DNA from 3 places in the Aeribacillus sp. FSL M8-0254 genome. Region 1 is predicted to be linked to each of the others. Evidence: predicted binding sites of a transcription regulator. Region 1 holds the regulator's gene; each other region holds the start of a gene.
What was found. Region 1 encodes CtsR, which represses protease genes until heat stress. Its sites were predicted from a motif close to ATGGTCAATAAAGGTCAAACA; they were not measured.
Positions count from the first base shown of each region.

Region 2: NSQ44_RS06740 (ATP-dependent Clp protease ATP-binding subunit) is a predicted target of CtsR. The motif match lies at 7,968-7,988, and genes of this name have one in related genera.
Region 3: clpB (ATP-dependent chaperone ClpB) is a predicted target of CtsR. The motif match lies at 2,131-2,151, and genes of this name have one in related genera.

Region 1 is NZ_JBBOZY010000001.1:112,877-123,456, forward strand. It holds gene NSQ44_RS00575 (type IV pilus modification PilV family protein) at 56-523, shown strand; gene NSQ44_RS00580 (hypothetical protein) at 516-1,043, shown strand; gene NSQ44_RS00585 (hypothetical protein) at 1,024-2,781, shown strand; gene NSQ44_RS00590 (MgtC/SapB family protein) at 3,563-4,237, shown strand; gene NSQ44_RS00595 (CtsR family transcriptional regulator) at 4,478-4,939, shown strand; gene NSQ44_RS00600 (UvrB/UvrC motif-containing protein) at 4,954-5,502, shown strand; gene NSQ44_RS00605 (protein arginine kinase) at 5,504-6,592, shown strand; gene clpC (ATP-dependent protease ATP-binding subunit ClpC) at 6,589-9,024, shown strand; gene radA (DNA repair protein RadA) at 9,107-10,483, shown strand; gene disA (DNA integrity scanning diadenylate cyclase DisA) at 10,486-10,580, shown strand, end outside.
Region 2 is NZ_JBBOZY010000001.1:1,378,308-1,388,887, reverse strand. It holds gene NSQ44_RS06795 (spore germination protein) at 1-1,241, opposite strand, end outside; gene NSQ44_RS06790 (sigma-70 family RNA polymerase sigma factor) at 1,507-2,016, shown strand; gene NSQ44_RS06785 (hypothetical protein) at 2,078-2,281, opposite strand; gene NSQ44_RS06780 (YkvS family protein) at 2,417-2,596, shown strand; partial or broken gene queF (preQ(1) synthase) at 2,727-3,056, opposite strand; partial or broken gene NSQ44_RS06770 (preQ(1) synthase) at 3,434-3,601, opposite strand; gene queE (7-carboxy-7-deazaguanine synthase QueE) at 3,626-4,354, opposite strand; gene queD (6-carboxytetrahydropterin synthase QueD) at 4,354-4,791, opposite strand; gene queC (7-cyano-7-deazaguanine synthase QueC) at 4,791-5,489, opposite strand; PreQ1 riboswitch class I at 5,637-5,680, opposite strand; gene NSQ44_RS06750 (metallophosphoesterase family protein) at 6,058-6,795, opposite strand; gene NSQ44_RS06745 (YkvI family membrane protein) at 6,828-7,862, opposite strand; gene NSQ44_RS06740 (ATP-dependent Clp protease ATP-binding subunit) at 8,106-10,226, shown strand; gene motA (flagellar motor stator protein MotA) at 10,390-10,580, shown strand, end outside.
Region 3 is NZ_JBBOZY010000001.1:1,067,745-1,078,324, reverse strand. It holds gene clpB (ATP-dependent chaperone ClpB) at 1-2,116, opposite strand, end outside; gene NSQ44_RS05320 (YjzC family protein) at 2,226-2,405, opposite strand; gene argF (ornithine carbamoyltransferase) at 2,765-3,685, opposite strand; gene NSQ44_RS05310 (carbamoyl phosphate synthase large subunit) at 3,682-6,759, opposite strand; gene NSQ44_RS05305 (carbamoyl phosphate synthase small subunit) at 6,752-7,816, opposite strand; gene NSQ44_RS05300 (acetylornithine transaminase) at 7,874-9,031, opposite strand; gene argB (acetylglutamate kinase) at 9,028-9,840, opposite strand; gene argJ (bifunctional ornithine acetyltransferase/N-acetylglutamate synthase) at 9,803-10,580, opposite strand, start outside.

The DNA.
Region 1 (10,580 bases):
TTCACTACAGCCATTGCGACTATTACTTAATATTTAAAAAATGGGTGAATATTCTATGAAAATGAAGATTGTGAAGAGAATGGACGGGTTTACACTTGTGGAGATACTAATTTCTCTCGTCATTCTTTCCATCATTATTTTGGCATTTCTTAATCTTTTTGTTTTTACAAATAAAACAACTGTAGTAAACAATGATCAATTAGTGGCAATTCATCTGGCGAAATCAACAATGGAAAGAATTAAGATGAATCCTTTTTCTTATATTGATGAACCAGATAATGATCGCTTTAATCAGCCGCAAGTTTATACTTCTGACAGCTGCTCGAACCGTCCAGATCCCGATGAATGTGAACTTTTGTTTTCTCCACTTATAAATAATAAAACGTATGCAGTTCAAGTAACGGTCAGTCAAACTGCTAATGAAAAAGCGATTCGATTATTGAATGTACTTGTTGAAGTGAATTTAAAAAATTCAAAAACACCCATTTCTTCAAAGGTTGAAGGGTATGTGAGCTATGAGTAAAAAAATCATATCCTCTAGTAAAGGAATTACGTTAGTAGAAGTTGTTTCAGTGGTTTTATTGGGGTCTGTTATCGGACTGATCGCTTACTCTGTTCTTTTTAGCGGATTAAAAACATATGACCGTGCGATGGAAGAAGCAGCATTGCGCGATGAAGCAGATTATATACTCGCCCATTTAATTGATGAGTTGTTTGTGTTAAAGGTTAGTGAGATTCAGGAGCGGAAATTGCCGGATCCAAGCGGGAATTACTTTTTGATCAAAAATGACGGCAGCAAAATTGGTTTTGATCATGAACATTCACGTGTAGTGATTAATAACAAAGAATTGTCGTTAACAAACGGAAATATCGTGCTTTCTCGCGAATCCAAATTGATAGAAACTGAACGAGAAGATGTGTTTGAAATTTTGTTAGTTTTACAATCTACTAAAACACAGCAAACAATGGAACTGAAAAGTATTGTGAACATTATTGATGATCGAAAAGGAGTGCAAAATAATAATGAAAATCATAATGAATGAAAAAGGATACTCCTTAATCTTAACCATGTTGATCTTTTTACTATTTACAGTTTTGTCTGTTTCCGTTTTGACAGTTGCTTTATCTGGGGTGAAAAGAAATCAAACAAGCGAGGATTATGTTCAAGCTCGTGAATTAGCGAATAAAGGAATTGAGCATATTACGAGTCAGATTCAAAGTGATTTGAAAAATGAACTCGGAGAAGAAGGAATTACCCGCAGCGAGTTTATAACGAAATTAAATACGATTTTAAATCGCTATAAAGACGAGGTAAATAGTGTTCACAATACTGGCGCAACTGGTGAATATCGAGTATATATACGAAATATAGAAAATGTAATAGAAAATGGTGAAGAAAACCCGCTAAAGAAGAAGATAACCTTTTTAAGCAGAGGATTTGTTGATGGCAAGGAAAAAACGGTTATTTCAGAAGTTGAAATTGGTGCACAATCTTTTTTGGAGACATTACATTATGCGCTCGGTGCCAACAAATTATGTAAAACTCCAAATGCCTGTATACCTGGTGAAGGAAATATGTTTTTGCACGGCGGAGTTTCGATCACAGGGGATATGAAGGTAGACGGGAATTTAATCATAACAAACCGCGGATATGCATATTTAAGTGATGCATTTTTAAGTGGTGAGAAATGGATTGCGTCCGTTTACCCGAGCATTTTACCAACACAAGGGAAAGCAAACGCAAACTTACTGCTTGGCGGAAATATTTTTACCTTTAATCATACACCTCCATATGGACAACATATCACAACTTCTAATTTTGGAAGTTCTTATACAAAGCTAACAGATCGTATTGATGATGCTTTTTACAATCGGCAAGCCCCGGTTATTGTAAAAAGGCAGCCGATCCGTGATGACATTCAAATTCCTGCACAAAAATCGATTTTTTATTATAAACATAATTCTCCCGGTGTAACGATCATAAAAGCTAATAATAGACTAATCTCAAACCAAAATCGGCCTAATGACAAAGTTTATGCGAGTCATGATGAATGTTTTTTATGGTGTAATGAATACATATTTACTGGGAATAATCTTTTTAAAAGCTTTGCCACTGCAGGTTCATTAACAATTCGCAATTTAGATAATCAATTCAAACAGACCACCTTTAAGGAGGGGGCCTATATAGAGAAAGATTTAACAATTGGCAACGAGTGGTCTGATTCGTACAACCCAAATAATTATGACAAAATTCGGGTGGACGGCCCCATATTTGTGAACGGTGATCTGACGATTAGAGGGGCTGATGCGGAATTTAATTCAATTATGTATGTAATGGGAAATGTGACGATTGAATATTCGCGCATCAATGGATTAGGTCAAAACGGTTCGTTAATTATTTTTGCAAAAGGAAATATAAACATTAGAAATAATAGCGTTAACCAGGATGAACCTAGTAATATTAAAGGGTTTTTCTATTCAGAACAAGCATTAGAAATGTTTGGAGTTGGTTCAAATATTCGTATAGAAGGAGGAATATCAGCGAGGCGCATTGTTTTAAATGCGATAAGAGGGCGTGCTAGTGATCGATATTTTGAGGGAGCACAAAGGATTACGAATAACGATTATTTTGAAGGTGCACAAAACCAAATAGGCAAGCTTTCTAGGCTGCAAATTATTTATGATCCGGAAATTATCAATACGTATGCAGATATAAAGTCTAGAGAGCCCGTTATTAAAAACTTAGATCCGCCTAAAATTATTAATCGTGACATAGAATAAATACCTTTCATCTTATTTTTTTGCCGATATGACCGCCGTCTCTCGTGTATAGCGAAGGCGGTGGAGGAATCGGCTTCTTTTTTTGTTTTTTGTGATGTTTTTCCGTTGCAATACTTTCCGTTATGATCATAAAATGAAAAATTAAGAAATGACAGTCTAAAAGCCAATTTTTCGAGAAAATTGTCGAAAGCCGAAATGGATATTTTTGCTGTTACAAAAACATCTTTAATTGATTTGAATGATGCAAACCGTTTTAATTAATCTGAGAAAAGCGATGGAGGCGAGATTTGCTTATCCTTGTAAAAAAGTATGGACGAAACAATTATTCGCTGCAATGCGGTTTGAGAAGCTCAAGCCTCTTTTATCCTCTTGTAAATGGAAATTTACAACAAACAGACAAAACAGCTTAAAACAGAACGAACAAAAACGACAAATTTACGAACAACTAAGAGCTCGCTTCTTCTGAAGATCCTCCGCATCTATTGCAATCAAGCTCGCTTTCTTTAAAACCTTCAATCGGAGTATAATTAATTGATCGCTACTTCAGAAGCATAAACTGTTCCATTCTTGAAGCATATGAGCAGTGAAAGCTTCGTTTGATTTTAAAGCCAGCTCTAAAAGTGCTTTTTTGTTTCATATCATTCTTAGTCTCATACTCAAGAACAATTGAATATTGAGCACTGTTCATCGCATATAATGGGAAAGTATAATACTGTATCATTTCAAAATTCATATATGGCCAAAACAGAAAAAGTCATTTGGATGGTAAGGAGGAATGATAATGCCTGAGGAATGGCAAATTATGTTGATTCGCATTGTTTTAGCAGTCATTTTAAGTGGATTTATTGGCCTTGAACGAGAATTTAAACGGCATCCAGCAGGCTTTCGCACGCATTTGTTAGTTGGTGTCGGCTCCTGCATGATGATGCTTCTGTCTCTTTATGGCTTTGAAGAATATATGGATCGTTATGAAAATATTCGTTTTGACCCAGCAAGAATTCCTTCTTATGTCATTAGCGGCATTGGTTTTTTAGGTGCTGGAACGATATTAGTGAGAGGGGTTACGGTAAGAGGATTAACGACGGCAGCCTCGATTTGGGTTGTTGCAGGACTTGGCCTTGTCGTTGGGGCAGGAATGTATCCGTTGGCGATTTTTTCTACCTTGATTGTATTGTTGAGTTTGATCTTTCTCAATAAGGTGGAGGCTTTTTTTGCTGAGAAGTCAAGCAAAAAATGGATACAAGTTAGTCTTCCAGAAGATGATTTGGTGGAATTTACTCGGAAACTTGAACAATTAAATATTTCTGTTTATAAAATTCATTTTACATTGTCAAAGCCAAAAGAAACTAAACATGCGAAGCGTTCATATTTACTTGAAATTGGCCTTCCAAAAGATGAAATGCCTGAAATCATAAACGAATTATTGAAATTTCAAGAAGTTAAAAAAGTTTTTTAAAGAGCGGGTTTTTCCATATTGTAAATGGCAATATTATTAGTGAGCTTTTTTGTTGAAATGACACAAAAAAAAATTTATATTATAATTAAGGTCAAATATAGTCAAAGTCAAGTGACTAGTTGTTATCGTTTAGGAAATAAGCATTACGTAAACATCTTGCCTCCTATCCCTCAAGGATATTGCACATTTCTTGAGCGTTTTGCAATTCCGATCAAAAAGTTGAAGGAGGTGTTTTTCGAGGTGCGGAATATATCTGATATTATCGAGCAATATTTAAAGCATGTATTAGATTCAAGCGGAAAAGAAATTGTTGAAATTAAAAGAAGTGAAATTGCGGATAAATTTCAATGTGTTCCATCGCAAATCAATTACGTGATCAACACTCGTTTTACAATTGAACGGGGTTACATTGTCGAAAGCAAAAGGGGTGGAGGCGGTTATATCCGAATTATGAAAATTCGAATCAATGACCGTATCCAGCTGATCAATCAAATTTTAAATGCCATTGGTAAAAGGCTGTCACAATCGTCGGCGGAGGATATTATTTTGAGATTGGCTGATGAAGAGGTTATTTCAGAAAGAGAAGCGAAAATTATGTTGAGCGTAATTGATCGGTCTGTTTTATATATTGATTTGCCTGATCGAGACGAATTGAGGGCAAGGATGATGAAGGCGATGCTCACCTCGTTAAAATACAAGTGAGGATGTGATGGACGATGATTTGTCAAGAATGTCATGAAAGGCCCGCTACTTTCCACTTTACAAAAATCATCAACGGCGAAAAGACTGAAGTGCATATATGTGAAAAATGTGCACAGGAAAAAAGTGATGTATTCATATTCAATATGAATCCAGGCTTTTCTATAAACAACTTATTGTCCGGATTATTAAATATGGACAGCGCCATTAGCAGCCAAGGGCAAAATGTTTTCAAGAAAAATCAGGTCATTCAATGTGAGAAATGTAATATGACGTTTGATCAATTTACGAAAATTGGTAAATTCGGGTGCTCCCATTGTTACAAAACGTTTTATCACCAAATTACCCCGATTTTAAAACGTGTTCATGGCGGGAATACAACTCACGGCGGTAAAGTACCGAAACGGACCGGTGGAAGTATTCATTTGAAAAAGCGCCTGAAAATGCTTAAACAGGAACTGCAAGAATTAATTGCGAAAGAGGAATTCGAAAGAGCAGCTCAAGTTCGGGATGAAATTCGGTCCATTGAAGCGAAGATAAATGGACGGAACGAAAGGGGAGTATGACATGTCCTTTCAAAAATTTATTCGTTCAGCCATGAGCCCTTGGATGAATCAAGAAGGACCTGATTCCGATATTGTGCTGAGCAGCCGAGTCAGATTGGCGCGAAATATAGAAAATATCAGCTTCCCTACCATTATGTCGAATGAAGAAGCCTTGGCTGTTTTAAATACATTTGAAGAATCATTTTCACAAAGAGTGTTTGACGGTTTAGGGACATTCGTGCTGCTGAAAATGAATGAACTTCAGCCTATTCAAAAACGCGTACTTGTAGAGAAGCATTTGATTAGTCCTTATTTAATGGAAGAATCAGCACTTGGAGGGTGCCTTTTATCTGAAAACGAAGAAGTGAGCATTATGATAAACGAGGAGGATCATATTAGAATTCAATGTTTGTTCCCGGGCCTTCAGCTAAAAGAAGCGTTGAAAATGGCAATGAATCTTGACGATTGGATTGAGGAAAAAGTTGATTATGCATTTGATGAACATAGGGGCTACTTAACTAGCTGTCCAACAAATGTCGGTACCGGCTTGCGGGCTTCCGTGATGATGCACCTTCCAGGACTTGTCTTAACACAGCAGATTAACCAAATTATACCTGCTATCAATCAATTAGGATTGGTTGTGAGAGGTCGGTATGGAGAAGGAAGTGAAGCGATAGGTAATATATTCCAAATTTCGAACCAAATTACGCTAGGCAAATCAGAAGATGATATTGTCGATGATTTAATAGGTGTTGTCGGGCAATTAATTGCTCAAGAACGGGCTGCAAGAGATGCTTTATATAAAACGAATCCGCATCATCTAGAAGACCGTGTATATCGTTCCTATGGCACTCTCAAATACAGCAGGATTATTCCATCGAAAGAAGCAATTCAATGTTTATCAGATGTGCGCTTAGGAATTGACCTGGGAATTATTCAAAATGTTCCACGCAGTGTTTTAAATGAGCTTATGATTTTAATTCAGCCCGGATTTCTGCAACAATATTCAGGAGGAGTTCTACGGCCGAATGAACGGGATATTCGCAGGGCAACATTAATTCGTGAAAGGCTTCAATTAGAAAGGAAGCAAAGGGAGGATGATGAACAATGATGTTTGGGAGATTTACGGAACGGGCGCAAAAAGTGCTTGCTTTAGCGCAGGAAGAAGCTGTACGACTCGGACATAACAATATCGGCACAGAGCACATATTGCTTGGGCTCGTGCGCGAAGGAGAAGGAATTGCCGCTAAAGCGCTTCACGCTTTAGGATTAAGTCCAGAAAAAATCCAAAATGAAGTGGAAAGCCTGATAGGACGGGGGCAAGAAATTTCGCAAACGATCCATTACACACCGAGAGCAAAGAAAGTCATTGAACTGTCAATGGATGAAGCAAGAAAATTAGGACATTCTTATGTCGGAACAGAACATATCCTATTGGGATTAATTCGAGAAGGCGAGGGAGTTGCTGCGCGTGTTTTAAACAATCTCGGAGTAAGCTTGAACAAAGCGCGTCAGCAAGTTTTACAGTTGTTAGGCAGCAATGAAGTATCCTCAAGCCACCAAGGAAGTTCGATGACAAACGCAAATACTCCGACGCTTGATAGTCTTGCGCGGGACTTAACGGCTGTTGCACGGGAGGGCGGACTTGATCCAGTCATCGGCCGAAGCAAAGAAATTCAGCGTGTCATCGAGGTTTTGAGCCGAAGAACAAAAAATAATCCTGTTTTAATAGGTGAACCTGGTGTTGGGAAAACTGCCATAGCAGAGGGACTTGCTCAGCAAATTGTGAATAATGAGGTTCCTGAAATTTTGAGAGATAAGCGCGTTATGACCCTTGATATGGGAACAGTTGTAGCTGGCACAAAATATAGAGGGGAATTTGAGGACCGCCTTAAAAAGGTAATGGATGAAATTCGCCAAGCAGGAAACATCATTTTATTTATTGACGAGCTTCATACACTGATCGGCGCAGGCGGGGCGGAAGGTGCAATTGATGCTTCCAACATTTTAAAACCTGCTTTGGCTCGGGGAGAATTGCAATGTATTGGGGCAACAACTTTGGATGAATACCGTAAATATATTGAAAAGGATGCTGCACTTGAACGGCGCTTCCAGCCAATCCAAGTCGACGAACCGTCCATTGAAGAGAGCATTCAAATTTTAAGAGGATTAAGAGACCGATATGAAGCACACCACCGGGTATCCATTTCCGATGAGGCGATTGAAGCTGCTGTTAAACTTTCAGATCGGTATATTTCCGATCGGTTCCTGCCTGATAAAGCAATTGACTTGATTGATGAAGCAGGCTCCAAAGTCCGTCTTCGTTCATTTGCAACACCTCCGAATTTAAAGGAATTGGAGCAAAAATTAGAAGAAGTGCGAAAAGAAAAAGAAGCTGCAGTCCAAAGCCAAGAATTTGAAAAAGCAGCTTCATTAAGAGATACAGAGCAGCGGCTCAGAGAGGAATTAGAGGAAACGAAAAAATCATGGAAGGAAAAACAAGGTCAAGAAAATTCTGAAGTGACCGTAGAGGATATTGCAATGGTTGTTTCAAGCTGGACGGGAATTCCGGTTGTTAAACTTGCCCAAACAGAATCAGAGCGGCTTTTGAATCTCGAAGAAATTTTACACTCGCGCGTTATTGGTCAAGAAGAAGCTGTCACTGCAGTCGCAAAAGCTGTCAGACGGGCACGTGCAGGCTTAAAAGATCCGAAGCGTCCGATCGGTTCATTTATCTTCTTAGGACCGACAGGTGTAGGGAAAACGGAATTAGCCCGTGCATTAGCTGAAGCAATGTTTGGTGACGAAGATGCTATGATTCGAATCGATATGTCAGAATATATGGAGAAGCATTCTACGTCAAGGCTCGTTGGTTCGCCTCCTGGATATGTAGGCTATGAAGAGGGAGGACAATTGACGGAAAAAGTGCGCCGCAAGCCATACTCAGTCGTATTATTGGATGAAATTGAAAAAGCTCATCCAGATGTGTTTAACATTTTGCTGCAGGTGCTTGAAGACGGAAGACTCACAGACTCAAAAGGGCGCACCGTTGATTTTCGAAATACGATTTTAATTATGACTTCAAATGTAGGGGCAAGCGAATTAAAACGGAATAAATATGTCGGCTTTAATGTTCAAGACGAAAATGAAAATTATAAAGATATGAAAAACAAAGTGATGGATGAACTGAAAAAAGCATTTCGTCCTGAATTTTTGAACCGGATTGACGAAATTATTGTGTTCCACTCTTTAGAGAAAAAACATTTGAAAGAAATTGTTTCGCTGATGGCGGATCAGCTGACAAAACGATTAAAAGAACAGGATATAGAACTCGAATTAACGGATCGTGCAAAAGAAAAGCTGGCTGAAGAGGGCTTTGACTTAGAATATGGAGCGCGTCCGTTGCGGAGAGCGATTCAAAAATATGTCGAAGATCGCTTATCAGAGGAATTATTGAAAGGTACGATCTCGCAAGGCCAAAAAGTTGTATTGGATGTGCAAAATAATGAATTTGTCGTAAAAACTGCAGAAAAGGTTCAATAATCCATGGGCATACAGCTTTCCGTATGCCCCTCTCTTTCATTCTATTGTCGTTTATCGATTGAACAAAGTGGGGAATAACCGAATGTCAAAGATCAAATCGAAATATATTTGTCAATCATGCGGATATGAATCGCCGAAATGGATGGGAAAATGTCCAGGGTGCGGCGCATGGAATTCAATGGTTGAAGAAGTTATCAAGCCAAAGGGAAAACACCGCATTGTTTTTAGTCATTCCGAATCATCCACTGTCAGCAAACCTTCTCCAATTCATCAAATCCAAGCTGCGCAAGAACCTAGAATGCTTACAGGACTTCATGAGTTTAACCGCGTATTGGGAGGCGGAATTGTAAAGGGGTCTCTCGTTTTAATTGGAGGGGATCCTGGAATTGGAAAATCCACTCTCTTATTGCAAGTCTCCTCGCAGCTGGCAGAGAGAGGGAACGATGTTTTATACATTTCGGGAGAAGAATCTTTAAAACAGACAAAGCTTCGCTCCGACCGACTCGGGGTAAAAGGCGAAAGACTATTCGTGCTTTCTGAAACGGACTTAGAAATCATTATTCAATCCATATTGGAAACTGAACCGGCTTTTGTCATCATTGATTCCATTCAAACGATTTATAACAGTGAAATTGCTTCTGCTCCTGGAAGCGTATCTCAGGTTCGAGAGTGTACGGCTGAATTAATGAGATTGGCAAAAACAAAGGGAATTCCAATTTTTATTGTCGGCCATGTAACAAAAGACGGCACAATTGCAGGACCGCGCATTTTAGAACATATGGTTGATACTGTATTGTATTTTGAAGGTGATCGACACCATACGTACCGAATTTTACGGGCAGTTAAAAACAGGTTCGGATCCACTAACGAAATAGGAATTTTTGAAATGAAGGAAGCAGGTCTGAAAGAAGTGCTCAACCCGTCAGAAGTGTTTTTAGAAGAGCGTGCAAAAGGGGCATCTGGTTCAACAGTAGTCGCCTCTATGGAAGGGACTAGACCTGTTCTAGTCGAAATACAAGCTTTAATCACCCCGACAAGCTTTGGAAATCCCAGAAGGATGGCAAATGGGATTGATCATAATCGTGTTTCTTTGTTGATGGCGGTATTGGAAAAACGTGTTGGTTTATTGCTCCAAAACCAAGATGCCTACTTAAAAGTTGCCGGCGGGGTGAAATTAGACGAGCCTTCAATTGACTTGGCAATTTGCATCAGTATAGCCTCAAGCTTTAAAGATGTTCCGACGAATATTTATGATGTTTTTGTCGGTGAGGTTGGTTTAACAGGAGAAATTAGAAGGGTTTCACGAATTGAACAGCGTGTACAAGAAGCTGCCAAGCTGGGATTTAAGCGGATCTTTTTACCGAAAGCCAATCTGGGCGGTTGGAAATGTCCGGAAGATATAGAAATTATCGGTGTGCAAAACATTTCAGAAGCGCTCGAACTTGCAATAGGGGGATAGCTATGAAACAAGAGAAATCGCTTAAGGAAATCTTGCAATTTGTAGCCCCAGGCACACCAATCCGGGAAGGAATTGAAAACGTGCTGCGCGCAAAGAC
Region 2 (10,580 bases), 1.3 Mb from region 1:
TCGGCAAACATGAGAAAAGGAAAACGCAAAAGCCTGATCGTATTGCCCATTTTATAGACAGGTGTTGTAAATGATGCTAATGCAGCAAGAGCTACAATGATGAGCAAAATATTGCTTGTTAAACCTGCTTCCACACTGGCTGTTCCGATTACAATCCCCCCGACGATGCCGATCGTTTGTCCAACCTTTGTCGGCAGCCGGGCGCCCGCCTCACGCAGCAATTCGATCGTTCCTTCCAAAAACAGCGCCTCTAAAAAAGGCGGAACTGGGACCTCCCTTCTGGATGTGACAAAATTGTTTAGTAAATCAGTTGGAATTAACTCATAATGATAATTTAATACAGCTACATAAATCGGTGTTGCCAATATGGAAAAGGAGACAGCAAACAGGCGGATAATACGGAAAAAGGAAGACAAAATCCAATTTAAAAAATAATCTTCAAACGATGCGAAAAATTCGACAAGAGTTGTCGGACCGATTAATACATGGGGAGAGCCGTCCACAATGACCGCTATTTTCCCTTCCGCCAAAATGGAAACTACACGGTCCGGTCTTTCCGTATCCAACAGCTGAGGAAAGGGAGAATTATGATTGTCAGAGATCATTTCCGTAATGTACGAACTATCATTCACTTGATCAATTTGGATATTAGAAATTCTTTGCCAAACCGTAAATACATTTTCCTCATCCGCTATGCCTTCTATATAGATGATCGCTATTCTCGTTTGCGACAGCCTGCCAATTTTTAAAGTCCGAATGCGCAGCTCTTCAATCGGCAATCGTTTTCGAATTAAATTAATATTGGATTCAATGGACTCAACAAACGCCTCTTTCGGACCGATGACCGTAAATTCCACTTCCGGGAGTGTAACTTCTCTAGCTTTGTTTAATTTTGCATTAACGAGCAAGCACGGAGATCCATATTCGCTTAGCGAAATCATAACAAAGCCTTCCAACAGCTTTTCCTTCATTAAATCCGTATCAATGGTTAAAAAAATATCTTTAACCGGTAAAATGTTTTTTAGTTCTTCTAATGACTGCCAATATTTTGAGTGAATCGGCTTTAAAATGTTTTCATTTAATATATTTACATCCACTAACGTTTCAAAATATGAAATCCAATATTTGATATGGCTTGTATTGACGTCATATTGAATAAAATCAGTAGAACTGCGGAAGACAGCAAACAATTTTTCAATTGAATCTTTTCTTTTCCAATTTTGCTTATACATTCGGCTCATTCATCCCACCTCTTTCCATTATTTTTTCAAGTCATCTTTTTATTTATTCAATTAAATTTCTTCTATAGAAATAATGAGAAAAATGGTGAAAACGGAGGAGGCTGAAACGAAATAATTGCATTTTCCTATATAGAAAATTGAATTTCCCAGACAATTGGACGCGTATCATCTTAATCATGATGATTCGCTCAAATGATTTACACCGTTTACGATTGTATTACCGCGGAAAAAAAAAAGAGCGCGCTCTTTGAAAGGATGCGCACACGTGGAAAAGAATCAATCATTTGAGGAGATGCTAACTGCTTTTCGCCCTTTAATTTTTCACATTATGAAAACTTTAAATATTTATACAGACCAAGACGAGTTTTTTCAAATAGCAGCGATCGCCCTCTGGAAAGCAAGCATCAATTATGACGAACAGAAAGGACGGTTTGCCACTTATGCTTATGCAACGATAAAAGGCTCGCTCATGACAGAATTAAGGAAAAAACAAACATATAAAGAAAGGCATGTTCTTCATGCGAATGACATAATAGCTGCTAAATTGGAATTTTTTCCATATACAGACATTGAAGCAAGAGATTTATATGAACGGATTGCCCCCGCTTTATCAGATGCTCAACGAATTTGGTTTACCATGTATTTTTTTGAAGGAAAAACTCAGAAGGAAATTGCAGAGGAGCTAAATGTCACAGTCAATAAAGTAAAAAATTGGAGAAAAGGAGCATTAAAAAAATTGAAGAAATATGCCGTAAAGGCACGGGAAGAACAGTGAACAGTCTTTAATAGCAGTTTTTAAGAGGAAGATGTGCCAAAAATTAAGAAGCTGACATCGGTCAGCTTCTTGGATCTTTTGTATATCGGTAAACAATGCTGCCACCGCGTTTTGCTGTTCCATGAAAATGTTTAAAATCTTCCCTTTCGATCAGCACTTTGCGAAACACCATAAAATCTTCCTTTGATACACAATATTCTTCCAGTTCTCCATCACGAAGCTTGTTTAAAATGTCTTGTATCTCTTGATTTGTCAACTCGACCATCTCCTTTTCTATGAAAAACAGTCTACCGAGCAATGGAAACTTTTTACCTATTTTTTTGCGATTGTCCAAAAAAACTTTACAATTCTAAAGAAATCATGCAAAATATTTGAAAATCCATAAAAAAGGAGAGAACAAATGAAAATTGCTGAAGTTGGAGATGTTATTGAATTTAAAGACGGTCTCAAAGGAATTGTCGAAAAAGTAAATGAAAATTCCGTCATCGTCGATCTTACGTACATGGAAAACTTTCGGGAAATGGATCTGGAACAAAAAACAGTAGTTAATCATAAAAACTATAAAATTGTCGAAAAGTAAAACGGAGAATTGAATGCTCCGTTTTACTTTTTCTTATATTAAAGAGTTTAGTGCCATTTCAAGAATTTTTTACAATTAACGCAAGTTTCGGCAGGTTCTTTTATCAAAAAAACGCCTCAAGCGACTTGCTTTATCGGTTGTCCACTTTTTCCGGGTACAAATCATGGTTCATCATACGATACTCCGCCATTTTCTCGTATTTTGTTCCAGGACGTCCCCAATTGACATAAGGATCAATAGAAATACCGCCGCGCGGCGTAAATTTTCCCCATACTTCGATGTAGCGGGGCTCCATGATCTTGATTAAATCATTCATGATAATATTAACACAATCTTCATGGAAATCGCCGTGGTTGCGGAAGCTGAACAAATAAAGCTTCAGCGACTTGCTTTCCACACATTTTTTGTCTGGAATATAGCTGATATAAATGGTCGCGAAGTCCGGTTGTCCGGTGATTGGCCTCTGTTTTTCACAAACAGGTGGACTATATCATATTCTTATTCAACTGCGATATTGAATAAGAACCCTTGCGCTTCCACCAAGATAATATATGCTGTCATCTTGGTGTACTCTACTCTCTTCCTCCAACACTACTCTTACTCGCTTCATGCTGGAGTGATTTCGATAGTCTCTGCACCTTCCTCAAATTTAAGAAGAAGATTCCCTTAAATTTGAGGCTTGGCTCAGGGTTGGAAAGATAATGGGAATAAGAGACAAGAACATGTTTTTCTTTTATTCGATCACAATTGCCATTTTCGCTTTTTACTCCATTATCCTCTTCCCCTGAATTCACAAGGTTTATCCGACAGTGTCGCCACTGAAGTGTGCCCTTATTGACACAAGCTGGTAAACTCCGGACAATTGAACTTCACGAAATAATCGCGGTCTGGATGTTTATTATCGAATACTTCCAACACTTCTGGGCTGTATTCAAATAAATATTTTGTATTTTTGTTGCCTAACAGCGTCAGATCTTTCAATTCATCATCTTTTCTTCCAGCCATCTTTTTTCATCCTTTCCTATTCATTTACACTCCGCGCTTGTTTCCCCAAACAAGTGCATGAAGCTGCGGCAAAACTCGAGCATCGTTCATTTCTTTTGATTGAACAGTCAATTCGATCAGCCATTCTAATTTTTCTAAAAGTTGATTTCTCAGGAGGTGATCATTTTGTTCGTTTACTTGATCATTTCCAGGCTGCAAATAAAATGAAATATTTGGATAGCGAAGGTGGACGTTTTTCGCGTAATCAAAATCTTCCTCATTAAAAACAACAACTTTTAGACTAACATTGTCTTTCCGTCCGCCATCGATCAGCCGCTTCATAATGTCATCAAGCACAGTAAAGTTCGTTTTCATCCCTGAACTAGGAGGCTTGGGAGATAGAGTTAAATCATCGATTAGTAAAAACCAATCTTGATAACGGCTTCCCTGTGTCTCCAATGCAGTGCGAAATCCTTGCTCCCTTAAAAGGATAATCAATTCATCCAATCCTCTAATCAATGCCGGATTTCCGCCCGAAATGGTGACGTGATTGAAGCGATCGCCGCCAAGCTCAATAAGATCGTCCAAAATTTCCGCTGCTGTCATTTGTTTAATTTCATCTTTTGCTGAACCGTTCCACGTAAAAGCTGAATCACACCAGCTGCATGAATAGTCGCAACCGGCCGTTCGGACAAACATTGTTTTTTGTCCGATCACCATTCCTTCCCCTTGAATGGTCGGTCCAAAAATCTCGATGACCGGTATTTTTTTCATTATTTCATCTCCCTTTTCGGACGGTACACAACATAGCTTGTCGGCGTTTCTCTGACAAACACCTGCAAGCATTTCGGTTTATTCGGGAGTACATTTAAATGATCCTGGACAATTTCCCAAATTTTCCGCGCAACCACTTCTGTCGTTGGAAAGTCTTCGCTGTTTTGACCATTGAATACATCCGTATGGTCATTGAGCAGCGTATGGTCAAATCGATCATGAACCCATTTTTTTAAATGCTGAAAATTCACAAGGAATCCTGAATCATCAAGCTGATCACCGCAAATAGTGAGATTGACGAAATACGTGTGACCATGTACACGGGCGCATTTCCCCGCTTTTTCATGCGGGATGTAGTGTGCAGCAGATATTTGCATATCTTTATTCAGCTCATAACTATAACTATGAAAAACTTGCGGATAAAATTGATGAAGCATCACGTATTAGCTCCTTTTTCAGCCAAATATTGTTCCAATCCCCTTTTTCTCAATAAGCAAGCAGGACATTCGCCGCATCCGTCGCCAATAATACCGTTATAGCACGTCAACGTTTTTTCGCGAATGATATCGAACACCCCTAACTCATCGGCAAACTTCCACGTTTCCGCTTTATTGATCCACATAAGCGGCGTGTGAATCACAAAATCCTCTTCCATCGCTAAATTAATCGTTACATTGCAGGATTTTACGAACACGTCCCGGCAGTCAGGATAGCCGCTGAAATCCGTTTCACATACACCTGTCACAATATGTTTCGCTCCCAGTTGTTTCGCCAAAATGGCGGCAAATGTCAAAAAAACTAAATTCCTCCCCGGAACAAAAGTGTTGGGAAGCTCTCCTTCCTTTTGTTCAATTTCCATATTTGAACGTGTTAATGCATTCGGCGCCATTTGATTTAATAAGGACATGTCCAGCACATAATGAGGTATGCCGGCTTCGTTCGCAATGTTTTTCGCTGCTTCAATTTCCTGTGCATGCCGCTGATTATAATGAAACGTGACAGCGGTCACCTCATCAAATTGTTTCTTCGCCCAAAACAAACAAGTTGTACTGTCTTGTCCTCCGCTAAACACAACGACCGCTTTCTTATTATCCATTTGAAAACGCTCCTTTCTGAAAAAAAGAAAGCCATTCACACTGCCTAGCTTAAACAGAAACTGATGCTTCTTTTTCTGCTACAGTGGCGGAAGCAAGCTGTTCAGAAGCCTTTCGAAATCATCATAAATCTATTCAACTTCTAAACCTTTCGCAAACATTGAAAAAACTATATCCCAAGGATATAGTTTTCCTTAGTTTTTTATAGAGGGTGTGCTAGAACCTCTCCCGTTTTTTTCGAAACGGATTTTTATTCAAGTTGTATCTTATTATATCATACAGAATTGTTTATGCAAACGGCATGCTCCAACTGGAGTCACTCAAGACTTTGTGGGCAACTTTTTTAATCCCTATTTTTTGATAGCGAAATCACTTTTTTCAGGGTACTCTTTTGGTAAAAAAATCTTCTTTTTTTAAAAAGCAGGATTGAGCCGAGCGTTTGTGGGCAATTTTGTATCCTCTAAATGTAGTCCATGATCATTCTACCAGGAGCAGCCGCACTTTCTCATATTACTGCCACACTTTCCCTTTCATTTAATGAGCAATCAGAGTTCTCATTAAATGAAGGCGCTAATTTTTGCCTACAATAATTTTACTTATACCTCCGCATCATGCCTTTTCCAAGCCTCTGTAGCGTGAGGTCGTTAATTCCTGAATATACTCTTTTAGTTCCGGCATTTCTTTTTTTCTAGCTAATTGAATGGCAAGGTCAATATCATATGGAACACGTATGTGCTGAATCGAAAAAGGAGCCCTTTTCTCCGAGTTGAACATGCCTTCCAAAATGCAGTAGGATGCTTCGGGCAGGTCCAGCGGATTACCGACACTGCCTGCATTAAAAAGCGTTTTGCCGGATAAATGCTGTATAAAGGCATTATGAACATCACCGTATCCGACAACATCCGGCTCCTTCGTTCCCAAACCGGTTTCAACGCTGTTTTCAAACATGGACAATCTTTTTTCAATCGAATCCCAAGGCTGTACCCTTATCCAGACGCTGAAAGGGGATGCATGAAAAAGCCGCAGCCGGCGGCCGCTCATATAAAAATCAATGGAAAACGGGAGGCTACGCAAATATTCTATGTCTTTTTGCGACAACTGATTTTGATGCCAGCGAACGACATCGTTTACATCTTCCCTTGTAATCAGCTCGTCCCAGTTTCCTTTTAAAACAAAATCGCAGGAGCTGCGGATGATATCGATCGCTTCTTTTGATTCAGGTCCTTTTCCGACAAGATCCCCTAAACAAAAAATTCGATCTACATTTCGCAAGCTTATATCTTTCAATACAGACGACAACGCCGGAATATTCCCATGTATATCAGAAATGACCGCGATTTTATCCAAATAAACTCCTCCTTCATTTCCCTACTATTTTATCATGATTTGTTATCGTCTGGAATTTTTTTGAACATTAATAATATGAAAAAGGCAATGCTCATATACCCGAACAGCGGATAAAGCGTGGAAATGAGCTTTCCGTATCCTATCAGGCTGACTAAATAACATAATAATAGGATGAAAATGACACCAGCGATTTTTGCCAAAGGCTTTTCCGATGATAATTGCCGTTCCAAACCATACAGATTGCCGATCAACGATGAAAATATTTCTCCAAAAATAACAAGGATGTATATGTAATAAAAGCCTGAAAACAGCTGCTTGACAATTTCAGCCATTGGGATTTCAAAAAGCCCGGCGTCCGGCAAATGCAGAAGGGAGAAATAGCTGGAAAATAAAATGAAGCTTAATCCGAGACCGCCTACAACTCCGCCCAATTTAATGGCGCTTTCATCCTTTATTTCGTTTGCGAGCGGAACAAGTACAGCCTGAGCAAGAGAGAGATTAAAAGAAACATATAAAAAGCTTGATTTGACTGGTTGAAACACTCCATCCAACGATAAATCGATAAAATCACCCCTTATGATGGCTTCAATGGAGATGATCAGGCTAAACAAAATAAAAAGCGGAACAACCAATAGATTGACGGAAGACAGCCCTTTGACTCCAAACGAAATCACAGCAATGGAAAGCACAATCGTTAAAAAAATTCCAAATTGCTTTGAAAGCGACAGTTGCTCTTCAAAAATCGCCCCCGCCCCCGACAGCATGACCGATGTGATGCCAATCAGCATCATAAACATCAAGCCGTTGACTACATAAGCTGACAACGTCCCAAACAAAAATTGGTTCAACTGCAAATACGAAGATGCATTAATTCGTCTTCCGATCAACATCATTTTCGTTCCCAGCCAAACAAATAAAACGGCAGAACAAATAATTCCAACAATTCCTCCGGCGCCGTATTTTGAAAAAAACTCAACGATCTCTTTTCCCGTTGCAAACCCTGCACCGATGACAGTGCCGATATAGACAGAAGCTATTTGAAGTGCCAATACCCATTTATTGCTCATGTTTCACCCACCTTACTTTATCAACAATATATGGACAAGAAGGGAAAAAAAGACGAAAAAAATTTATAAAAAAGACTTGAAAGTCAAAAAAGGTCAAAGTATAATAAAGTCAGAAAAGGTCAAACAGTGAATCTAACTATTGAATGATTGAGATTGTCTCTTTGATTCCAAAAGGTCAAAGAAAGTCAAAGAAGTTTCTTCTTTTAGTCAAAGTTAATCAAAGTCAAAAAGGAGGAATGCTATATGTTGTGTGAAAATTGCCAAACAAGAAAAGCCAATGTTTTATTAAATGTACAAATCAATCACAACAAACAAGAAATGCGTCTCTGTCAAGAATGCTATCAACAATATAAACAAAAAATCCCAAGTGGTTTTTACGGATTCAGCGGTTTCGATGAATTATTTCAATCATTTATGCCAAACTCTTTTGAGAGCTTTGACCAAGCTGTTCAAGCACAACCGAAATCAGGGGGCGGAAAACAGAACGGCTTCCTCGATCAATTCGGCCGAAATTTAACGGATGCTGCAAAAGCTGGGTTGATTGATCCTGTCATCGGCCGCGATGATGAGGTAAGACGAGTGATTGAAATTTTAAATCGACGCAACAAAAATAACCCGGTTTTAATCGGAGAACCAGGCGTAGGGAAAACAGCTATTGTGGAAGGACTAGCCTTAAAAATTTCTCAAGGAGACGTTCCGCAAAAATTAAAAAATAAAGAAGTTTATTTGCTGGATGTTTCATCACTTGTCGCCAACACGGGAATTCGCGGACAATTTGAACAGCGGATGAAGCAGCTAATTCAAGAATTGCAAGCCCGGAAAAACATCATCCTGTTTATCGATGAAATTCATCTTTTAGTCGGCGCCGGTTCTGCGGAAGGTTCTATGGATGCCGGCAACATATTAAAGCCAGCGCTCGCCCGCGGTGAGCTTCAAGTTGTCGGAGCAACAACTCTAAAAGAATACCGGCAAATCGAAAAAGATACAGCCCTTGAACGACGCTTCCAGCCGGTTATTGTGAAAGAACCTTCCATTGAAGAAGCGATCAGCATTTTAAAAGGAATTCAAGAAAAATATGAACAATACCATCAAGTCAAATATTCAGAAGATGCGATTAAAGCTTGCGTCACACTATCTCATCGATATATTCAAGACCGCTTTTTGCCTGACAAAGCCATCGATTTAATGGATGAAGCTGGTTCAAGATTAAACTTAAAAGCCGAGCCGGCTAATGAAGCAGACATCCACGAGCGGCTTAAACAAATTGCCCATGAAAAAGAAAAAGCGCTAAAGGAAGAACGATACGAACTTGCAGCTAAGCTTCGCGACGAAGAAGCTGCCCTTGAAAAGCAGCTTGAACAAGGAAAGGACAAACAGCAAGCAATCGTTCAAGTAGAAGACATTCAAAAAATCATCGAAGAAAAAACCGGCATACCAGTCGGCAAGCTGCAAGAGGATGAGCAAGCAAAAATGAAACATTTAGAAGAAAACTTGGCGAAAAAAATTATCGGCCAAGAGGATGCTGTCCGGAAAGTGGCAAAAGCCATTCGCCGCAGCCGCGCTGGATTGAAAGCAAAAAACCGACCAATCGGATCCTTCCTGTTCGTCGGCCCGACTGGCGTTGGAAAAACGGAATTGTCGAAAACATTAGCTTTGGAGCTGTTCGGTTCAAAAGATGCCATGATTCGCTTGGATATGAGTGAATATATGGAAAAACATTCTGTTTCAAAATTAATCGGCTCGCCTCCAGGCTATGTCGGACATGAAGAAGCAGGACAATTAACGGAAAAGGTTCGTCGCAACCCTTACTGCATTATCCTGCTGGATGAAATTGAAAAAGCTCATCCAGATGTACAGCACATTTTCTTGCAAATATTAGAAGACGGACGCTTGACAGACAGCCAAGGCCGCACCGTCAGCTTCAAAGATACGGTCATTATTATGACCTCTAACGCTGGAGCAGGTGCAAAACAAGTTCACGTCGGTTTTAACAGCACGGTGGAAAAAGAATCAAGCATCCTTGAATCTCTCGGTTCATTCTTTAAGCCTGAATTTTTAAACCGTTTCGATGCCATTATTGAATTTAAACCGCTTGATAAAGAAGATTATTTGAAAATAGTTGATTTGATGCTTGAAGAAGTTCGGAACACGTTGAAAGAACAAAACATTTCATTGGACGTAACAGAAAAAGCAAAAGAAAAATTGGTAGAAATCGGCTATCATCCATCGTTCGGCGCTCGTCCGCTTCGCCGCGTCATTCAAGAACATATTGAAGACAAAATTGCAGACATCCTGTTGGACGGTGAAGTGCACAATCATTTAATCGCCGACGTAGAAAATGAAGAAATTGTTATTCGTTCATAACAGCTGCCCTAACAGTCCATTAGGGCAGTTTTTTTATTTGGGAGCAGCATCGCAAAAATCGATTCCGATGAATGTGTCGTTTATTTTTTTATCAAATATAAAATTTTCGTCTTTCTTTGTCGATATAATAATTGAATATAGAAAGAAGAAGGATTTGATGAACATGGACAAAACATCTATTATCGGCATTTTTTTAGGAATTATGGCAATTATTGTCGGCATGGTTTTAAAAGGTGTCAGTATTTCCGTTTTAATCAATCCGGCAGCTATCGTCATTATTATCATCGGAACGATTGCTGCGGTCGTTATTGCCTTTCCGACAAATGAAATTAAAAGAATACCGAAATTATTCCG
Region 3 (10,580 bases), 950 kb from region 1:
TCACCCTGCCGTCATCAAGCATTTGCAGCAATATGTTAAACACTTCTGGGTGAGCCTTTTCGATTTCGTCCAGTAATATAACCGAGTACGGATGTCTCCGAACTTTTTCCGTCAGCTGTCCTCCTTCTTCATATCCGACATAACCCGGAGGTGCGCCGATCAGCCTTGAGACAGAATGTTTTTCCATATACTCCGACATATCAATGCGGACTATTTCGTCCTCGCTGTCAAAAAGCGCTTCTGCCAATGCTTTCGCCAGCTCCGTTTTCCCGACCCCTGTCGGACCTAAAAAGAGGAAGGAGCCGATCGGCCTGTTCGGATCTTTTATGCCTGCCCGCGCACGCAAAACTGCATCCGATACTAATTCAACTGCATCGTCTTGCCCGATGACCCTTTCTTTTAATATTTGTTCAAGCTTCAGAAGCTTTTCTCTTTCCCCTTGTACAAGCTTTGCTACCGGAATGCCAGTCCATCTTGACACAATACCGGCAATTTCCTCTTCTGTTACTTCCTCGCGAAGCATCTTGTTTTCCTCTTTCTGCTTCATTTCTTCTTCCAGTTGTTTGATTTGTTTTTCCAGCGCCGGAATTTTTCCATGGCGCAGCTCAGCCGCTTTGTTTAAATCGTATTCATTTTCAGCATCAGCTAAATCTCTGCGTGCTTTTTCCAGCTCTTCCCTCAAGCTTCTAAGCTGTTGAATACCTTCGACTTCAAGCTGCCATTTCGCCTTCATTTCATTTGCTTTCTCTTTTAAATTTGCAAGTTCCTTTTGCAACTCTTCCAATCTGATTCGGCTGATGTCATCCGTTTCTTTTTTCAATGCAGCCTCTTCAATTTCAAGCTGCATAATCCTTCTCGTCACTTCATCAAGTTCTGTCGGCATTGAATCTATTTCCGTGCGGATCATCGCGCATGCTTCATCGATTAAATCAATCGCTTTATCAGGCAGGAAGCGTTCTGTAATATAGCGGTGCGAGAGCTCACTCGCAGCTACAATCGCCGAATCATGAATTTTGACTCCATGATGGATTTCAAACCGTTCTTTTAGTCCTCGTAAAATAGAAATCGTGTCTTCCACAGACGGTTCGCTCACAAGCACCTGTTGAAAACGCCGCTCAAGCGCCGGATCTTTTTCAATATACTTGCGATGTTCATCAAGTGTCGTTGCTCCTATGCAGTGCAGCTCACCTCTCGCAAGCATCGGCTTTAACATGTTGCCGGCATCCATTGCTCCTTCTGTTTTGCCGGCCCCGACTATTGTGTGCAATTCATCAATAAATAAAATAATCCGTCCATCGCTCTTTTTAATTTCTTGCAAAACAGCTTTTAATCTTTCTTCAAATTCTCCGCGAAACTTGGCTCCCGCAATGAGCGAGCTCATATCTAAAGCAAATATTGTTTTATCTTTTAATCCCTCCGGTACATCTTTTCGTACAATCCGATGGGCTAATCCTTCCACGATCGCTGTTTTTCCAACCCCTGGTTCACCGATTAACACCGGGTTGTTTTTCGTTTTTCTTGATAAAATTCGGATCACGCGCCGAATTTCTTGATCACGGCCAATGACAGGGTCAATTTTTCCTTCTTTCACCTCTTTAACTAAATCACGGCCGTATTTCTCCAATACTTCATAAGTGCTTTCTGGATTAGGTGATGTCACCCGAGCATTCCCCCTTATTTCCTTTAACACTTTCAATATGGCAGCTTTTGTTAAGTGATATTGCTGAAAAAGCTCTCTCACTTCTTTTGAGCTCGATTCGGAAAATGCCAATATAATATGTTCAACTGATAAATAATCATCTTGAAAATCTTTCCTTATTTCGTCCGCTTTTGCAAAAGCTTCTGAAAGAGTACGGGAAATATAAATATTTACCTCACCGTTTCCGTGAACAGATACTTTCGGCTTTTTTTGTAAATACTCGTTGATCGCTGCCTCAATTTGTTGTACAGGACATTTAAGCTTTTCTAAAATTCTTGGAAAAATCCCGTCAGACTGCCGCAGAAAAGCAAGTAAAATATGAAATTCATCCACTTCTTGATGTTCATGTTCTTTTGCGATTTTTTGAGCTTCTACCAGACCTTTTTGCAGCTTCTCCGTGAATTGATTTACATCCATACCGAAACGCCCCTATTTTGACTTTTTTTGACCTTTAATTTTATTATAACTTCTTTATAAATCAAGTAAAGCCATTCGTTTTCAGAATGGCTTAGCGTTGTTCGAAATATTACGGCTTGCGCTTATAGGTCCAAACCCGATTATGGTTGGATGTTTCGGGGAATCGATCTCCTGCTTTGAGTTCAACCTTTTTGGGATCGACCACCATCGATCCGGTCTCGCCGACTTCGATGTAGATTCCGTTGTTAGGTGCTTTTTGACCAGGCCTGAATTGACGATTTTGACCCATGAATCATCCCTCCTTGGACATTATTGTTGGCTATCAGAAGATTTTTCATGTATAGACAGAAACACCTTTGATAATTTTCATTATGTGATGTACTTCGAAACTTTACTCAACGCCCAAAATCGAACTCACTGCATATGGCATCCTTTTGAAAAAATCGTTTAAGCGTGCAAGCACCGAATGCTGGGTCAAAAGCTCTTTTTACTGTTTCTGTGAGAATCATTATTTACAATTATTCCCAAAATTGTCTCACCTGTCGTTCTTTTTTGTCTGGATATATATGCAGTAGAGTAAAACCTTTCGCCCCGGTTTCAAAAGAAAAAAAGCAGGAGATCATCCTGCTTTATCAACGAAAGATCTTGTTAAGCCATAATTTCTTTTAAAATTGCTTTTTGCGCATGAAGGCGGTTTTCGGCCTGCAAAAATACCGCTGATTGGCTTCCGTCCATCACTTCATCTGTCACTTCCAAGCCGCGCGCAGCCGGCAGGCAGTGAAGGAAGCTTGCATCTCGTTTTGCTTTTGCCAGCAAGGATTGATTTACTTGAAACGGTTTAAATGCTTTCATTCTTGCTTCTGTTTCTTCTTCCTGTCCCATGCTGACCCAAACGTCCGTATAAATAATATCAGCATCCTGAACCGCTTCGTCTGGATTATGAATTAATTCGACTTTCCCGCCCGTTTCGCCAGCAATTTCTTTCGCCTGTTTCAAAATGCTTTCATTTGGCTCATAGCCTTCTGGGGCTGCGATCGTAAAATGAGCGCCAACTTTTGCGCAGCCAACCATAAGGGAGTGGGCGACATTGTTGCCGTCGCCAACATAAACGACTTTTACGCCTGAAAATTTGCCTTTCAGCTCATAAATTGTCAATAAATCAGCTAACGCTTGGCAAGGATGGTACAAGTCGCACAAACCATTGATGACAGGGACAGTTGCATATTCGGCAAGCTCTTTGACCCGATTATGGTCAGTTGTGCGGAGAAGAATGGCATCCACATATCGCGACAATACTCTCGCTGTATCAGCGATTGTCTCACCGCGCCCGAGCTGAAGCTCTTTTGAAGAAAGGGCAAGCGCATGTCCCCCTAATTGCAGCATTCCTACTTCAAAGGAGACACGAGTTCGAGTGGATGATTTTTCGAAAATCATCGCCAGCGTTTTCCCATGAAGGACGTTTGATAGCGGATTTTGCTTTAATTTCAATGCTTCCTCGAGCAAATATTGAATTTCTTCTGATGTAAAATCAAGCAGCTTTAAAACGTTACGACCTTTAAGTGTGCTCATAAACTCATTTCGACTCCTTTATCTGACAGTTCATGTAAAGAAATAGGCGTGTATTTGCTAACTGTTAGTGCACTTAAAAATGCCTGAAATGATGCTTCTTCCGTCAATACCATAATTCCTCGTTCAAGCGCTTTTTGTCGTCTTGCCTTTGCCTGATCGTTTTCTTCCGGATTATAATAAAGCACCGCTTCTTTTTTCTCAAGCCAACTTTCAAAATTATCCGTTACCGGTTTTATATAATCGAGTACATCATCTTTCTTATCTCCATCCACAAAAATACCGTCCGAATGAATTGGAAATAAATGATCGAATACCTTCCGCATCGCTTCCTCCACAGATTTGCCGACACACATTCCTTCGCCCGTCGATTTCATTTCCGGACCTAGTTTCATATCGACATCTGAATGGGCGTGCGTTGAAAATACCGGATATTTAATAGCCACATATTCATGGGCTGCTATTTGAGGATGTAAGTCAGTTAACATTTTTCCGGTTAAAATGGTTGTCGCAAGATCTACTAACGGCACTCCGGCAACTTTGCTGACGATCGGCACAGTCCGGCTCGCACGCGGATTCACTTCCAGCACATAAACGTCCTGACCATCAATTAAAAATTGAATGTTCATAATGCCTTTATATTGCAAATGTTGAACCATTCTTTCCGCATAGTCGGTCATTTTTTCTTTTATTTCTTTTGACAACGACACAGCTGGAAAAATCGCATAACTATCGCCAGAATGAACACCAGCGGGCTCGATATGCTCCATAAATCCCGGAATAAACACATTTTTCCCGTCAGCTATTAAATCAACCTCCGCTTCCTGACCAAAAAGGAATTCATCTAAAAGAAGAGGAAAATGATTTTCGTCCGTCTGCTCCACTAACGAAAGCAGCTCTTCTTGATTTTTTACCTTCACCATGCCTTTTCCGCCAATAACATATGAAGGTCTTAACAGGATCGGATACCGCAGCTTTTTCGCTTCCGATATCGCCTCCTCTTTTGTATGTGCCATTGCTCCTTGAATGTGCGGGATATTCGTTTCGTCTAATAGCTGATAAAATCTTTCTCGATCCTCCAATATGTCCAGAAGCTCAGAAGTTGTACCAAGCAGCTTCACGCCTGCTTTTTCAAGCTTCTCCGCTAAGTTGATCGCCGTCTGGCCGCCAAATTGGACGAGCGTTACGTCAATGTTTTCATTTTCAACAACATTTAATATATGCTCGACTGTTAACGGCTCAAAATATAATCGATCCGCTGTTTCATAATCAGTGCTGACCGTCTCAGGATTATTGTTGATCATGATCGCGTCATATCCAAGCTTTTGCAATGTTTGAATGCAGTGAACAGCACTGTAGTCAAACTCAACTCCCTGTCCGATGCGAATCGGGCCGGAACCAATGACAAGCGCCTTCTTCTTTCCTCTTGTGGAGACAGCTTCGTTTTCACCGAAAACGTACGTAGAATAGAAATAATTTGTTCTCGCTTCAAATTCTGCGGCACATGTATCAACCATTTTGAATATGGCCTTAATCCCCCACTCTTTGCGGAGCTTTCGGATTTCTTTTTCTTCTGTCTTTTGCCAATATGAAATCGAACGGTCGGAAAAGCCGAAAAATTTCAGTTCTTTTAAAAGGCTTGGAGACAGCTTTTCTTTTTTCGCTTTTCCTTCAAGTTCAATTAGATGGTTGAAAACATGCAAGAAATAATAGTCAATTTTTGTCTGGCTGTGAAGCTCATCTATAGAAACTCCTCTTCTTAACAGCTCCATTAAGATGAAAAAGCGTTCATCATCTGCATGCTGGAGGCGGTTAATAAGAGCTGACGTATCTTCTTTCACAAGCTTAGGCAAATAAATGCCGATATTATTTAATTCCAACGATTCCACAGCTTTTTGCAGAGCGGCTTCCATCGTCCGTTCGATCGCCATCACTTCGCCGGTTGCTTTCATCTTTGTTCCAAGCTTCCGATCTGCTTTTGTAAATTTATCAAACGGCCAGCGCGGAAATTTGACAACTACATAGTCAAGTGCAGGTTCAAAGCTGGCATATGTCGACATCGTTAACGGGTTCTTCAGCTCCGCTAATGAGTAGCCAACAGCTAGCTTTGCAGCCATTCTGGCAATTGGGTAACCAGTCGCTTTCGAAGCAAGTGCGGAAGAGCGACTTACCCTAGGGTTGACCTCAATCACGTAATATTGCTTGCTTTCAGGGTCAAGTGCAAACTGAATGTTGCAGCCCCCGACTACCTTTAATGCATCGATAATTTTCAAAGCCGCCTGCCGGAGCATTTGATATTCTTCATCTGTTAATGTTTGAGATGGGGCAACAACGATCGAATCCCCAGTATGAATTCCGACTGGATCAATGTTTTCCATATTGCAGACGGTAATACAAGTACCTTTTGCATCGCGCATCACTTCATATTCAATTTCCTTAAATCCGGCAATACTTCTTTCCACAAGCACTTGATTGATTGGGCTCATTTTAAGTCCATTTGTGACAATGGAAATAAACTCTTCTCGGTTGTAGGCGATGCCTCCGCCTTTGCCGCCAAGCGTATAAGCCGGACGAATGATAATCGGAAAACCAATTTCATCAGCAAACTGAAGGGCGGACGGAACATCCTCCACAATTTTGCTTTCCGGGATCGGCTCGTTCAAATCAATCATCAGCTTTCGAAATAGCTCCCGGTCCTCCCCTTTTTGAATCGATTCGATCGAGGTTCCGAGCAGTTTCAAGCCGTATTTTTGCAAAATCCCTGCCTGATCAAGCTCCACAGCTAGATTTAAAGCCGTCTGCCCCCCCAATGTTGCCAAAATGCCGTCTGGACGTTCTTTTGCAATTATTTTTTCAATGCTTTCCACCGTAAGCGGCTCTGAATAGACCGCATCGGCAATTTTCGTATCGGTCATAATCGTTGCAGGATTGTTGTTAACAAGTACAACTTCAAATCCTTCTTCTTTTAACGCCAAGCATCCCTGTGTCCCAGAATAGTCAAATTCCGCCGCTTGGCCGATAATGATCGGACCTGAACCGATCACTAGTATTTTGTTTAATGATGTATCTTTAGGCATAGACTTTTTCTCTCCCTGCTGCTACATATGTGTCTAAAAATTCATCAAAAATAAAACTAGCATCTTCCGGTCCTGGATGGGCTTCCGGATGAAATTGAACAGACATGACTTTCAATTTTTCATGCTCAAGCCCTTCAACTGAGCCGTCATTGACATTTGTATATCGCAATTTAAGAGGTGTTTTTTCCAAGCTTTTTTTATCCACCACATAGCTGTGGTTTTGTGATGTAATAAATACGTTTCCTGTTTTTTGATCAATTACCGGATGGTTTGCTCCGCGGTGCCCGAATCTGAGCTTTGTTGTATTCCCGCCAAACGACAGGGCAATCAGCTGATTCCCTAAACAAATCCCGAGCGTCGGATATTGCTTCATCAATTGGTTTAATGTAGAAAAATAATTTTTCATTTGCTTTGGATCGCCCGGCCCGTTCGACAGCACGATGCCATGCGGCTTGATTTCAAACACTTTTTCCATTTGATGAAACGGAACGACTGAAACTTTACAGCCTCTTTTCAGCAAAGAATTCAAAATCGATTTTTTAAATCCAAAATCAATTAGTGCAATGTGTGTCGGACCATTGCCAAACGTTTCGATTTCGCTTGCAGAAACATCGCGAATCGGAAAATCGGAGAGCTTATCCTGAGAGTCGTATTGTTTGTCTTTTGAAATGACCGCATGCAATGTCCCTTTTGATCGGATTTGTTTGACAACAGCTCTCGTGTCAACATTTGTTAAATAAGGAATATTCCATTTTTGTAAATAGTCTTTTAATGAACGGTTCGCTTTATAATGGGAATAGTGTTCAGTCAGCTGAAAAAGGATGACCCCTTTCACCTGCGGCTTTTTGCTTTCAAAATCTTGATCATTGATACCGTAATTGCCAATAAGCGGATACGTAAAAACGACGATTTGATCTTTGTAGGAAGGATCTGTCAACACCTCTTGATATCCTGTCATTCCTGTATAAAAAACGAGTTCTCCTTTAACAGGAGACACGATTTCATCCATCTTGCCTTCAAAAACTGTTCCATCTTCTAATACAAGATAACCTTGCATATTGAACACCTCTTTGATGTATATTTATACAACAATTTGCAAGAAAATTCTTATCTTTTAGGAAGAGAAGATCTTTTCTTTTTTCAAAACAGAAGCAATAATGCCCAGTCCTAAATCAATTTCTTCATTCGAAACAGTGAGCGGAGGAAGAAGCCGTAACACATTGGATCCAGCTGAAAGTGCTAGAAGTCCTTCTTCTCTTAAAGAAGCAAGCACTTTATTGACCTCAATATCCAGCTCAATTCCAAGCAGCAATCCTTTACCCCGCACTTTTTTTACAGTAGGCACATCTCTCAAGAGTTCTGATAGACCTTCGAACAGCCGCTGACCTTTTTCCTGAACGCTTTGCAAAAAGCTTGGCTGAAAAACAGTTTCCAAAGTCGCTTTCGCAGCTGCCATAGCCAAATAATTCCCGCCGAACGTTGAACCGTGTGTTCCCGGTGAAAAACTTTCGATCAATTCTTGTTTTCCGATCATGGCTCCGACAGGAAATCCGCTTCCCAATCCTTTGGCGACAGTGATAATATCCGGAGAAATGCCGTAATGCTGGTAGCCGAATGCTTTTCCGGTGCGTCCGATTCCAGTTTGCACCTCATCGACGATGAATAATGCGCCGATCTCCCTGCACTTTTCTTCTACTGCCTGTAAAAATTCCTTCGTTGCAGGAATAACTCCTCCCTCGCCCTGAACCACTTCCAGCATAAAAGCAGCTATATCCTCATCATGAATGTTTTTCACCGCAGCTGCATCATTGTAAGGGAGATATTCGAACGTAGGAATGAGAGGACCGAACCCTTTATGTACTTTTTCTTGAGCAGTAGCCGTCATAGTCGCAAATGTTCTGCCGTGAAAAGACTGGTAAAATGTAATGATTTTATGTTTGCCGGTATGTTTTCTAGCCAGTTTAATGGCGGCTTCATTCGCTTCGGCGCCGCTGTTCGCAAAAAATACGGCATCTCCGCTTGAATGCTCCACCAATTGCTTGGCAACCTCTTCTTGAAGGGGGATATGAAAAAGATTAGAAGTATGCCATACCTTTTGCAGCTGTTCAGTGATGGCATCCGCCACTTGCTTCGGACAATGACCTAGGTTGCATACAGCAATTCCGGAAATAAAATCTAAATATTTTTTTCCGTTTGCATCATATGCATAGCTTCCTTCTGCTTTTTCAATTGCCACATCCCACTTCGCATAGGTTGGAAATAAATAACTCATTTGACCACGACCTCTCGTTTTTTCGTAATTTTCGTTCCGATCATTTTCCCTTCCTTAAAAATACGGTCGTTGCCGCTCACAATCATCACATGCTCAAGCTGATCAGAAAGCGCATCTAAAGCCGCCTGTACTTTCGGAATCATCCCGCCGTAAATAACCTTCTGTTCAATGAGTTTTTCGATCATCGTTTCCGTCGCTTCTTCAATAAGCTTGCCATCATATAAAATTCCCGGAACATTCGTCACAAACAGCAGCTGTTCCGCATTTATTTTTTCAGCAATTGCACTAGCAGCCAGATCTGCGTTGATATTTAATTTTTGCCCATCCGCCGTTATGCCGATCGGGGCAATGACTGGAACATAGTCAAGAATTAGCAGCGAACGCAATAGTTCATCATTAATCTGCTCGACTTTGCCGACAAAGCCAAGATTTTCTTCATCTAAAAATGACGAGACAATTAGCTGACCATCAGTACCTGAAAGACCGATCGCTTTCACACTTTTTTGTGTCAACAGAGCCGTGAGCTGTTTGTTAATTTTTCCTGAAAGAACCATTTCTGCAATTTCAAGCACTTCTTTTGTCGTTTTACGCATGCCGTTGTAAAACTCGCTTTTTACATTTAATTTTGTCAACATATTGTTAATGTCCGGTCCTCCACCGTGGACGATAATGACCCGTTTCGTAGTTAACAGTTCTTTTATGCTGTCTAAAAAGCTTTCTGACAGCTGTTCCAGCATGCTGCCGCCAAGCTTAATGACAACAATCGGTTTATCATGTCCGGTAACTTGCATTGATTTTGACATACTCATATGTTAAATCACATCCCCATGCTTTTCCTTGTGCTTCACCATTATTTAACATTACCTTGATTTCTACGATTTCCTGATCCAAATATTGGATCGCTTCTTGTTCCGAAAATGAAACTGGCAATCCGTTTTTAAATAATAAGATATGGCCGAGATACACTTCCATTTGATTCGGATCGAATTCCGCTCCGCTGTAGCCGGCGGCGCACAAGATTCTTCCCCAGTTCGCATCTTTTCCATATATTGCAGTTTTGACGAGGGAGGATCCGACAATCGTCTTGGCAATGATGTTCGCTTCCTGCTTTGATTTAGCCCCATTAACAGAAACTTCAATCAATTTTGTCGCACCTTCACCGTCTCTGGCAATTTGCTTTGCTAAATCTTCGCTTACTTTTCTCAACGCCTCTTTAAAAACAGGCCAATCTGGATGCTCTTCCGTCAGCATTGAGTGTTCAGCTTTTCCGTTTGCTAAAACAAGCACCATATCATTTGTTGATGTATCGCCGTCAACGGTTATTTGATTAAACGTTTCATCGATAACTTCCCAGAAAGCTTGCTGCAGCGATTTTTCATCGATATTCGCATCTGTCGTCAAAAACCCGAGCATTGTCGCCATGTTGGGATGAATCATCCCCGATCCTTTTGCTGCTCCACCGATGGTCACCTGTTTTCCCTCGATTTCAAATTGATAACAGGCAGTCTTTTCACACGTATCTGTTGTCAAAATAGCCTCGGCAAAGCTT